DNA from 3 places in the Faecalibacterium sp. AF27-11BH genome. Region 3 is predicted to be linked to each of the others. Evidence: riboswitches for the same ligand, from Rfam matches in the RefSeq annotation. Region 3 holds a riboswitch; each other region holds the start of a gene.
What was found. A riboswitch is a leader RNA that binds a small molecule or an ion and turns the genes downstream of it on or off. The one in region 3 is predicted to bind thiamine pyrophosphate.
Positions count from the first base shown of each region.

Region 1 (3,266 bases), on a different contig from region 3:
GGTAGGTGGAGTTGCCGTCCAGCGGGGTCAGGCGCTTGTGGGCGGTCTCGCCCGCAAGGCCCATGGCGCACACTGCAGCTGCAGCGGCTTCCAGCGGATGTCCGGGGTTGGCGGTGACGAACGCCGCCGTCAGGGCCGAAAGCTGGCATCCGGTGCCGGTGATGCTGCTCATCATAGCATTGCCGTTGCGGATGCAGTAGGCTTTTTCGGCATCGGCCACGATGTCGATGGCACCGGTAATGGCAATAACGGCACTCGTCTGGGCTGCAAAGGCCTTGGCAAAGGCCACGGCACTGTCCAGATTGGCCTCAGTAACTTTATCGGCCACATCGGCATCCACGCCCTTGGTGGTTCCCGCGCCGGAGGCCAGCGTTTTGATCTCGGAGATGTTACCGCGGATCACGGTGAACTTTACGTCCCTGAGCAGGCGGAAAGCCGTGTCGGTGCGCAGGCGGGATGCACCCGCACCCACCGGGTCCAGCACCACAGGATGGCCCAGCTGGTTTGCCTTTTTGCCCGCCAGCAGCATGCTGGTGATGGTGCGGCTGTTCAGGGTGCCGATGTTGATGTTCAGACCGCCGCAGATGGTGGTGATGTCCTCCACCTCGGCGGCATCGTCGGCCATGATGGGCGAAGCACCGCAGGCCAGCACCATGTTGGCGCAGTCGTTCACGGTGACGTAGTTGGTAATGTTATGGATGAGCGGGCAGGTGCGGCGCAGGTTCTCGAATTCTGTTTTGAACATTCGGGTGCCCCTCCGTCAGGAAAGACTGTTCTGCATGGAGCGCAGTGCGCCGGAGCGCTGCAGGCTGTACACCAGCACGCCCGCAATGATGGAACCCACTGCAGTGGAGATGAGGAACGGCACGATGTAGGCATAGAACGCGATGTCGCCGGCGCTCTTGCCCATGAGGAAGATGGCCACCGGGTAAGCGCACAGGCCGCCCAGAATGCTGGTGCCGAACACCTCGCCCACCATGGTGGCAAGGATGTTTTTGGTCTTATGGTACACAAGGCCGCACAGCAGTGCGCCGAACATGCTGCCGGGGAAGGCCATCAGGCTGCCCAGACCCAGCAGATTGCGCAGCAGCGAGGCCACAAAGGCCACGCCCACGCCCCACCACGGGCCAAGCAGCACCGCGCAGGTCACATTGACCATGTGCTGGATGGGTGCACATTTGCTGCCGAACATGGGGAAGCTGAATACGCTGCCCACCACGCACAGAGCGCACAGCATGCCGGCCAGCGCCAGCTTTTTCACAGAGAGTTTTTTCATAAGGCAAGGCTCCTTTCCAAACCTGCGGAAGCAGCAAAAACCATACAGCGCCTCCGCAAACAGCCCGCACCCGGTGCCAGACCCGGCGCAGGAACTATAAGAAGCGGTCGAGACTTGCTGGTCTCCTCTCACGCCGGAACACGGCTTCCCATCGCTGACGGTTACAAAGCTCAGGGCGCTCCCCCTCAGCCCGCTGCGGCACTTCCGCAGAAAAGTACAAGGTATCCTCCTTAATGGTAATAGGTACACAACAAAAAACAGGAGACACCTTCCGCGGTGCCTCCTGCAAAAAATCATCCATTCTGACTTCCTACGGCGGCATTATCCGCATCAGGTAAAAGGGTCGAAGTTTGGGTACTTCCTCTCAGCCTGCTTTACAAGCTCCCCTGTATTTGATTGTGACTGTATTTTACACCCTTTGCGCACAAATTGCAAGAGGGGGCAAAGGCGCGCACAGCGGTTCAAAACGTTTTTCACGCAGGTTTTGGGGCGTTTCACGCAGGTTTTATTGAAAAAGAAGGTGAAATATGGTATTTTCAAGGCGGACGCATACCCCCCCGTAAGCAAAAAGGAGGAATTCCATATGAAGCAGACGACCCTGACCCAAAGGCTGCTTTCGGCCATCGTGGCGCTGTGCATGGTGCTGAGCGTGTGCGCACCCGCCTTTGCGGATGTGACCGACCCTGATATGGCCAAGGCCGCACAGTGGTGCACCGAGCAGGGCACCATGGGTGCCAAGGGCGACCGCTTCGAGCCCGAAGGCTGGACCCCGAAGTTCAAGGTGATCGAAGTGTGGAACAAGGCGTTCCCCGCAGCCTGATGCCGGCAGTGTGGATGCCGTGCTCGGTTCGGACCTTTTCCGTGAAAATGGGGCTGTTGCAAAATAGCTCTCTGAAAAAATCATGAACAAAACCCGGAACCTTTTCTCGGCCAAAACGGCTCAAAAAGGGTTCCGGGTTTTTGATGTTATACTGTTTCCGCCTTATCCGTTCCACCCTCTGGCAGAGGGGTCCAGCATTTCGGCGGCAGAGTAAATGAGGGCGTTGCAGATGGCTGCAGCCACATTGCTGCCGCCCTTGCGGCCCATGGCGGCGATGGCAGGCACGCCGTATCGCTCGCAGGCGGCAAACAGTACTTCCTTGCTTTCCACCACATTCACAAACCCCACCGGCACGCCAATGACCAGCGCAGGCCGCAGACCGGCTTCCATTTCCTCCGCAATGGTCAAAAGGGCCGTGGGCGCATTGCCAATGGCCAGAATGGCCCCCGGGTGCTCCCGGGCAGCGCGGTGCATGGCGGCAACGGCACGGGTGGTGCCCGCCTGCTTTGCGGCTTCGGCCACAGCGGGGTCTGCCATGTAGCAGATGGCTTCACCGTTCAGTTTTTTCAGGCCCGGCTTTGTGATGCCCGCCAGCGCCATATTGGTGTCGGTAACGATGAAAGCACCCGCGTGCAGGGCCTTGACTGCGGCTTCCACCGCGCCGGGTGTAAAGCGCAGATTTTTGGCATAGTCGAAATCCGCGGTGGTGTGGATGACCCGCTTGACCACCGCAGCCATCTCCGGCGGCGGGGTCAGGCCCAGCTCGTCCAATTCCCTTGTGATAATGGAGATGCTCGTCCGTTCAATGTCGGCGGGCAGATGATGCTGCGGTGTCATGTGTTGTCTCCTTTTTGCATTCCCATGGCGGCATAGATGGCGGGCATATCCAGTGCCGCGCGCACACCATCGGCAAGCAGATCAAACTGCTGCTGACGGTACTGCTCCATGGGGATAAGCTCGGCCCCGGCCGGATCGATGCCCTTCCGTTTGCACAAAAATGCGGTCAGTTTTTCGGTCAGTTCGCCGGTGTCGAACAGGCCGTGCAGATAGGTACCGAATACACCGTCCTGCACACAGCCCTCCGGCGTGCCGTCTGCAAGGATGCAGAACGCACTGCCCCGCACCTCGGTGCGGCCTGCGTGGATCTCGTAGCCCGTCAGCTTTGCGCCT
Region 1 is NZ_QVGS01000007.1:103,615-106,880, forward strand. It holds gene thiM (hydroxyethylthiazole kinase) at 1-745, opposite strand, end outside; gene thiW (energy coupling factor transporter S component ThiW) at 761-1,276, opposite strand; TPP riboswitch at 1,567-1,674, opposite strand; gene DWY76_RS08650 (hypothetical protein) at 1,860-2,096, shown strand; gene DWY76_RS08655 (precorrin-8X methylmutase) at 2,259-2,933, opposite strand; gene DWY76_RS08660 (cobyric acid synthase) at 2,930-3,266, opposite strand, start outside.
Region 1: it holds a riboswitch for thiamine pyrophosphate, as region 3 does, so the genes downstream of both, thiW (energy coupling factor transporter S component ThiW) here and DWY76_RS04950 (energy-coupled thiamine transporter ThiT) in region 3, are expected to answer to the same signal.

Region 2 (3,266 bases), on a different contig from region 3:
GAGTTTTTGTTTTAGGGCTCCCATGTTTCCGGCACTAAGGCTCATGCCTGCGGCTGCGGCCACGAAACCCTGAACAAAACAAATGCACCCGGTTGCTGCGGTTCTACCCACAGGCCAGGTGCATTTTATATTTTAGGAAAAATTACAGGTCACTGCGCGGGGAAGCTGCCATGGCCCAGAAGTTCAGCTCGTGCTCCGAGCAGGCATGGAAGATCTCGCGGCAGCGGGCAAGGCGCTCGTTGCTCAGGCCTTCGCAGACTTTTTCTGCAAACGCGGCCCAGTCGCGGCAGGCCGCCTCATAGCCCTTGCCAGCATAGTCCACCACCAGTGCACCATAAAGGGTATCCTGCACGGAAGGCTTTTCTTCCAGCAGTTTCTGGAAGATCCAGCCATAGCTCAGCATACAGGGCAGGCAGGCCATCATGCACTCGGCTGCGCCCTCGCCGTTTTTGGCGGCTTCGATCATAGAGTCCACATAGGCACGGTTCTCCGGCCGCAGCGGCAGGCTCTGGATGCCTTCATCGGTCAGTCCAAAGTGCTTGAGATAGTGCAGGCGGGCTGCATCCTCGCTCTCATTCACGAAGGAAAGCAGGGAATAGTAGGTGCGGATGGTCTGCATATCCTTTGCCTTGGTCATGCCCCAGGCAAACACCTTGGCATATTCCCGCAGGTAAAGACTGTCCTCCACGATGTAGCCCTTGAAGCAGGCTTCATCCAGTGTGCCATCCGCAAGGTGGGTCAGAAATTCTGAGTGCAGGCATTTCTCCCACACAGGCAGACTTTCCTGCACCAGCTGCTGCACAAAGGTCTGCTCACTCACCCACAAACTCTCCCTTCAGTGCAAACATATGGTCCATCGGGCCGGAGCCGTGGCCCAGATCCAGCATGGCAGAAAGACAGCCGGAAATGTAGGCCTTTGCGCGCTCCACCGATGCATCCAGATCATAGCCCTTTGCCAGATTGGACGCAATGGCGCTGGACAGGGTGCAGCCGGTGCCGTGGGTATTGGGGTTTGCAATGCGCTTGCCGCGGAACCATTTGCCGCAGCCGTCCCGCCACAGAAGGTCGTCGGTATCGTTGATCTGGTGGCCGCCCTTGCACAGCACGGCACAGTGGTATTTCTCGCTGATCAGCTTTGCAGCGGCCTCCATTCCGGCCGCATCGGTGATCTTCATGCCGGAAAGGATCTCAGCCTCCGGGATATTGGGGGTGACCACCTCTGCCATGGGCAGCAGCTTTTCGGTCAGTGCCTGCACGGCATCGTCCCGCAGCAGCTTGGAGCCGGAGGTGGCAACCATCACCGGGTCCACCACGATATGCTTTGCGCCGTAGGTGTGCAGCTTTTCGGCGATCACACCGATCAGCTCTGCCGAGGATACCATGCCGATCTTGACGGCATCCGGGTAGATGTCGGTAAAAATGGCGTCGATCTCCTGTGCCAGAAATTCGGGCGTGGCTTCAAAAATGCCGGTCACACCTGTGGTGTTCTGGGCAGTCAGTGCGGTAATGGCGCTCATGGCGTACACGCCGTTTGCAGTCATGGTTTTGATATCGGCCTGGATGCCAGCACCGCCGCTGGAATCGCTGCCGGCAATCGTCAATGCAGTTTTCATGGTTACAACTTCCTTTGCAAAAAATGCGGAAATGCCCGCAAGGAGGCATCTCCGCACTTTGAAGCAGCAGTATCTCCCTACGTTGGCATTGTCCAAATCAGGTCACAGGTCTGGGCAAACAGCCCACTCTCAGCCTGCTTTTGCAGGCTCCCTTTTTTCTGCGTTCAAGAATACCACAGTGCCGCTGCATTTGCAAGGGGATGGCCCTTTTCAATCGGCCCGCTGCGTGGTAAAATGGAAAAAACAAAGGGGGAAATACCATGAACATCACGGTCTATCTTGGAGCAAATGCGGGCAATGATCCTGCGCTGGCGGAAGCTGTCCGGGAACTGGGCAGCTGGATCGGTGCAAACGGGCACCGCCTTGTGTACGGCGGCTCCCGCAGCGGCCTGATGGGTCAGCTTGCCCAGAGCGCGCTGGACGCAGGCGGCACGGTGACCGGTGTGGAACCGCAGTTCTTTGTGCAGCAGGAGCTGCAGCACGATGGCCTGACCGAGCTGATCGTCACCAAGGACATGACCGAGCGCAAGACGAAGATGATCGAGCTGGGCGATGCCTTCATCGCATTCCCCGGCGGTACCGGCACGCTGGAAGAGATCGCAGAGGTAATGTCCAAGGTCTCGCTGGGCCAGTTGGACGCGCCCTGCATCCTGTATGATCTGAACGGCTACTACGACAGCCTGAAAGCACTGCTTGCCAAAATGATCGAGAAAGGCCTTTCCACGCCGCAGCGCCAGCAGGGCATCCGATTTGCGGCGAATCTGGAAGAGATCACAACAATTTTGAATAAAGCCTAAAAGGAAACACTTCCCCGGCCGGGGAAGCGTTTCCTTTTTATATCATTCTCCCAGCGCAGTGCGGATATTTGCCAGCACCTTCTGGCTCAGCAGCACAAAAGCCTGCTTGGTGCGCCCGGCGGAAACATTGGCGCAGTGTACGTTCTCGCGTTCAAAAAAGCCCTCGCTCACCGGGCCTGCAGCGGCACGGGTGTCACAGAAGAAGTGGGTGCCCGGCAGAGCAAGCCACTGTTCCAGAGCAGCAGAGTCAAAGCCCGGGCCGATGGAGGTGTTGAACAGTACCTTGCCTGCGCCCAGCTGTGCAAATTCGTCCTTGCCCAGCAGAAGGACATTTTTGTTCAGGCAGGTGAACACCACCTTGCTCTCGGTCAGCAGCTGTGCCAGCGGCTTATAGGCCATGCCCACAGCTTCGGCATCCGGCTTGCGGGTGCGGCTGTAATAGGCAATGTCGGCGCCCATGAACTGCAGCGCGTCGGCGATCATTTTGCCGGACACACCCAGCCCGATGATGCCTGCCTTCAGCCCGGTGATCTCCACCGGCTCGTCCCGCAACATGGGCATTCCAAAACCGTGCAGGATGCCGGTGAGCTCATGCAGGACGTACTCCACAACGCCGCGGTCGCCGTAGTCCCGGATGCCCAGCACTTTGATGTCGCGGGTGCGGGCGTAGGCGATATCCACATTGGCGCTTTCCTCAGAATACAGGCTGCAGCACATGCCGATGTAACGGATATTCGGGCAGCGCTCGATCACATTTTTGCCCATGCGGGAGGTGTAGCTCAGAAGCACGGCATCGGCATCTCCGATGCGCCGCACGATCTGGTCATCGCTGGCCGGGATATCGCGGTACAGCACC
Region 2 is NZ_QVGS01000001.1:46,051-49,316, forward strand. It holds gene DWY76_RS00190 (TENA/THI-4 family protein) at 143-820, opposite strand; gene thiD (bifunctional hydroxymethylpyrimidine kinase/phosphomethylpyrimidine kinase) at 813-1,613, opposite strand; TPP riboswitch at 1,671-1,777, opposite strand; gene DWY76_RS00200 (TIGR00730 family Rossman fold protein) at 1,874-2,410, shown strand; gene DWY76_RS00205 (NAD(P)-dependent oxidoreductase) at 2,453-3,266, opposite strand, start outside.
Region 2: it holds a riboswitch for thiamine pyrophosphate, as region 3 does, so the genes downstream of both, thiD (bifunctional hydroxymethylpyrimidine kinase/phosphomethylpyrimidine kinase) here and DWY76_RS04950 (energy-coupled thiamine transporter ThiT) in region 3, are expected to answer to the same signal.

Region 3 (3,266 bases):
AGACCGGGGGCGTTTGGATGTACAACAAAGTGGAGCTGTGCGGCATGAACACTGCAAAGCTGCCTGTGCTGACCGAAGCCGAAAAGCGGGAACTGCTGGCCCGCGCCCACGCCGGTGATGCGGCAGCCCGGGAACAAATGGTGGAAGGCAACCTGCGGCTGGTGCTCAGCGTGGTGCAGCGGTTCGCCCAGCGCGGCGAAAATCTGGACGACCTGTTTCAGGTGGGGTGCATCGGGCTTATCAAGGCCATCGATCATTTTGACCCCGCTCAGCCGGTGCGCTTTTCCACCTACGGCGTGCCCATGATCATTGGCGAGATCCGGCGCTTTCTGCGGGACAACAACGCCCTGCGGGTGAGCCGCAGCCTGCGGGATACCGCCTACCGGGCCATGCAGAGCCGCGAAGCGCTGGAAAAGCAGCTGGGCCGCGAGCCGACCATGGACGAGATTGCCCAGGCGGCGGGCCTTGCCCGGCGCGAAGTGACCGCCGCGCTGGAATCGGTGGTGGAGCCGATCAGTCTGGAAGAGCCGGTGTACACCGATGGCGGCGATGCGATGTATGTGATCGATCAGGTGCGGGACCCGGACGGCGAGGACAGCTGGATCAGCGGGCTGCAGTTCCGGCAGACCGTGGCCGGGCTGACCCCGCGGGAAAAGCGGATCATGGAGCTGCGCTACCTGCAGGGCAAGACCCAGATGGAGGTGGCGCGGGAGATCGGCATCAGTCAGGCACAGGTCAGCCGGTTGGAAAAAGGCGCACTGAGCCAGTTCCGCACCCGGGACTGAACCTAAAAAGGCGGCACAGCTTCCGTTTTGTTCGGAAGTGTGCCGTCTTTTATCTGCGGCTGTATTTGCGCCGGGTGGCCGCACCGCCGCGCAGATGCCGCTCTGCCTTATTACAGGCCAGAACCGCACGCACCTGCCGGAACAGCTCCGGCTGCAGCGTCCGCAGCCGCACCGCAACATCCTTGTGCACGGTGGACTTGCTGCACCCGAACACCGCTGCCGCCGCACGCACTGTGGCCCGGTTGGCCGCGATATATTCGCCCAGCTGTACCGCCCTCTGTTCGGGGTCTCCCTTCATATCCAGACTCCTCCCATTGTGAACTTATGGTACAGCCTATGCACAGGCCGGGGCAGATATGTTCCGCCGGGGCTTGACTTTTGCGCCGGACGCGCTATACTTTTGCATGGACATAAAAACAGGGGTGCCGAAAGGCTGAGATCCGCGTTTTGCGGAGTACCCTTTTACCTGACCGGACAATGCCGGCGTGGGAGTTTGCAGAACTGTCCGTTCTTTCACAAACCCCGTGCGCCTGCTGGAAAGCGGGCGCATTTTGTTTTTGTGTACTATCGTTCTGAGAAGAGGAATCCCTATGACCAAAACCTATTCCAAAACCCGCATTCTGGTGGAGGGTGCGCTGATGATCGCTCTGTCCACCGTTTTGAGCATGATCCAGATCCCGCTCATGCCCCACGGCGGTTCCATCACCCTGTTCAGCATGGTGCCCATTCTGGTAATGAGCTACCGCCACGGCGCAAAGTGGGGCATCATGACCGCTTTCGTCAACAGCCTGATCCAGCTTGTGCAGGGCCTTGGCAATCTGGCATACTGCCAGACCCTCACGGCACAGGTGGGCTGCGTGCTGCTGGACTACCTTCTGGCCTTCACGGTGCTGGGCTTTGCCTGCCTGATCGCAAAGCCTTTCCGCAGCCGCACCGTGGGTGTCGGTGTCAGCGCCTTTGTGGTGTGCCTGCTGCGCTTTTTGTGCAGCTTTCTGTCCGGTTACATCGTCTGGAAGGACTACGACTACGCTTTCAGCTGGATGACCGAGATCGGCTTTCCCGGCATCTCCAACATGAGCGTGGACGGTCTGTGCTGGCTGTACAGCGCCGTGTACAACGCCACCTACATGCTGCCCGAAGCCATTCTGACCACGGTCCTTGTGGTGATCCTGATCCGTGTCGCACCGCAGATCTTCGACCCGCAGAACGCAAGAGCGTAAGTTTTTTCGCAGTCATTTTTCCCGCCGGGAAGGGCATTTCCCCGGCGGGAATTTTTTTGCAGAAAATCCCAAAAAAGCTGTTGACAATCCGGCAAAGCGCTGGTATAATTACTCCTGTCGTCAGGCACGGCACAAACATCTGGGGGATTAGCTCAGCTGGGAGAGCGCTTGCATGGCATGCAAGAGGTCACCGGTTCGATCCCGGTATTCTCCACCAGAAGGAAAAGCACCGCACGGAAACGTGTGGTGTTTTTTGTTGTTACCGACCAAAGGAGAAACTATGAGCTACGCGATCGTATTCAGCAGTAAAACAGGCAACACAAAATTATTGGCAGACACGCTGCACGCCTGTCTGCCACAGGAAAACTGCTGCTATTTTGGCACCCCGGACCCTGCTGCCATGGAAGCGGACGACCTCTATGTGGGCTTCTGGACAGACAAGGGAAACGCTGACGAAAGCACTTTGGACTTTTTGAAGCAGCTGCACGGCAAAAACATCTTCCTTTTTGGCACCGCCGGCTTTGGCGGCAGTGAGGAGTATTTCAACAAGATCCTGAAAAAGGTGGAGCGTTCACTGGACAGGAGCAACACGGTCTTCGGCCGTTATATGTGTCAGGGCAAGATGCCGCTTTCGGTACGCCAGCGGTATGAGGGCATGAAAAAGCAGCCGATCCATCTGCCCAATCTGGATGCGCTGATCGAGAATTTTGACAACGCCCTTTCTCACCCGGATGCAGAAGATCTGGAACGGTTAAAGCAGGCGGTAAAATGATAAAAAGGCAGCGGTTTTCCTCAAACAGAGGAGGCCGTTGCCTTTTTTGCTTAGCGGATGATCCTACGCTCCTGCCTGCGGCTCCGCGGTTCTTATCCCACGCTTCTTTTATAAAAGAACAGGTACTGCTGCACGATGCCTGCTTCCAGCCCGAACTGCGGGAACGGGTCCTGCCCGGCAAACTCGTCCCGGATGAGCCGTTCGATCCAGACATCCACCGGCACACGGCCCACACGGCCATAGCCGAACAGACACACGCAGTTTGCCACCTTTTTGCCCACACCGTCCAGTTCCATCAAACGGGCAAAAAGTGCTTCATCGGGCAGGGAAGCCAGCTTCTTCAGGTCCAGTGTGCCCTCTGCCGCCTGCTGCGCCGCATGCAGCACGTAGCGGGTGCGGTAGCCAAGACCGCACTCCTGCAGCGCCTGCTCCCCGGCACAGCAGAGCGCTTCTGCTGTCGGGAACGCATACACCGGCCCTTCGCTATCG
Region 3 is NZ_QVGS01000003.1:171,115-174,380, reverse strand. It holds gene sigG (RNA polymerase sporulation sigma factor SigG) at 18-785, shown strand; gene DWY76_RS04955 (sporulation transcriptional regulator SpoIIID) at 835-1,083, opposite strand; TPP riboswitch at 1,194-1,293, shown strand; gene DWY76_RS04950 (energy-coupled thiamine transporter ThiT) at 1,376-2,005, shown strand; tRNA gene DWY76_RS04945 (tRNA-Ala) at 2,147-2,222, shown strand; gene bilS (flavodoxin family protein BilS) at 2,286-2,777, shown strand; gene DWY76_RS04935 (DNA glycosylase) at 2,870-3,266, opposite strand, start outside.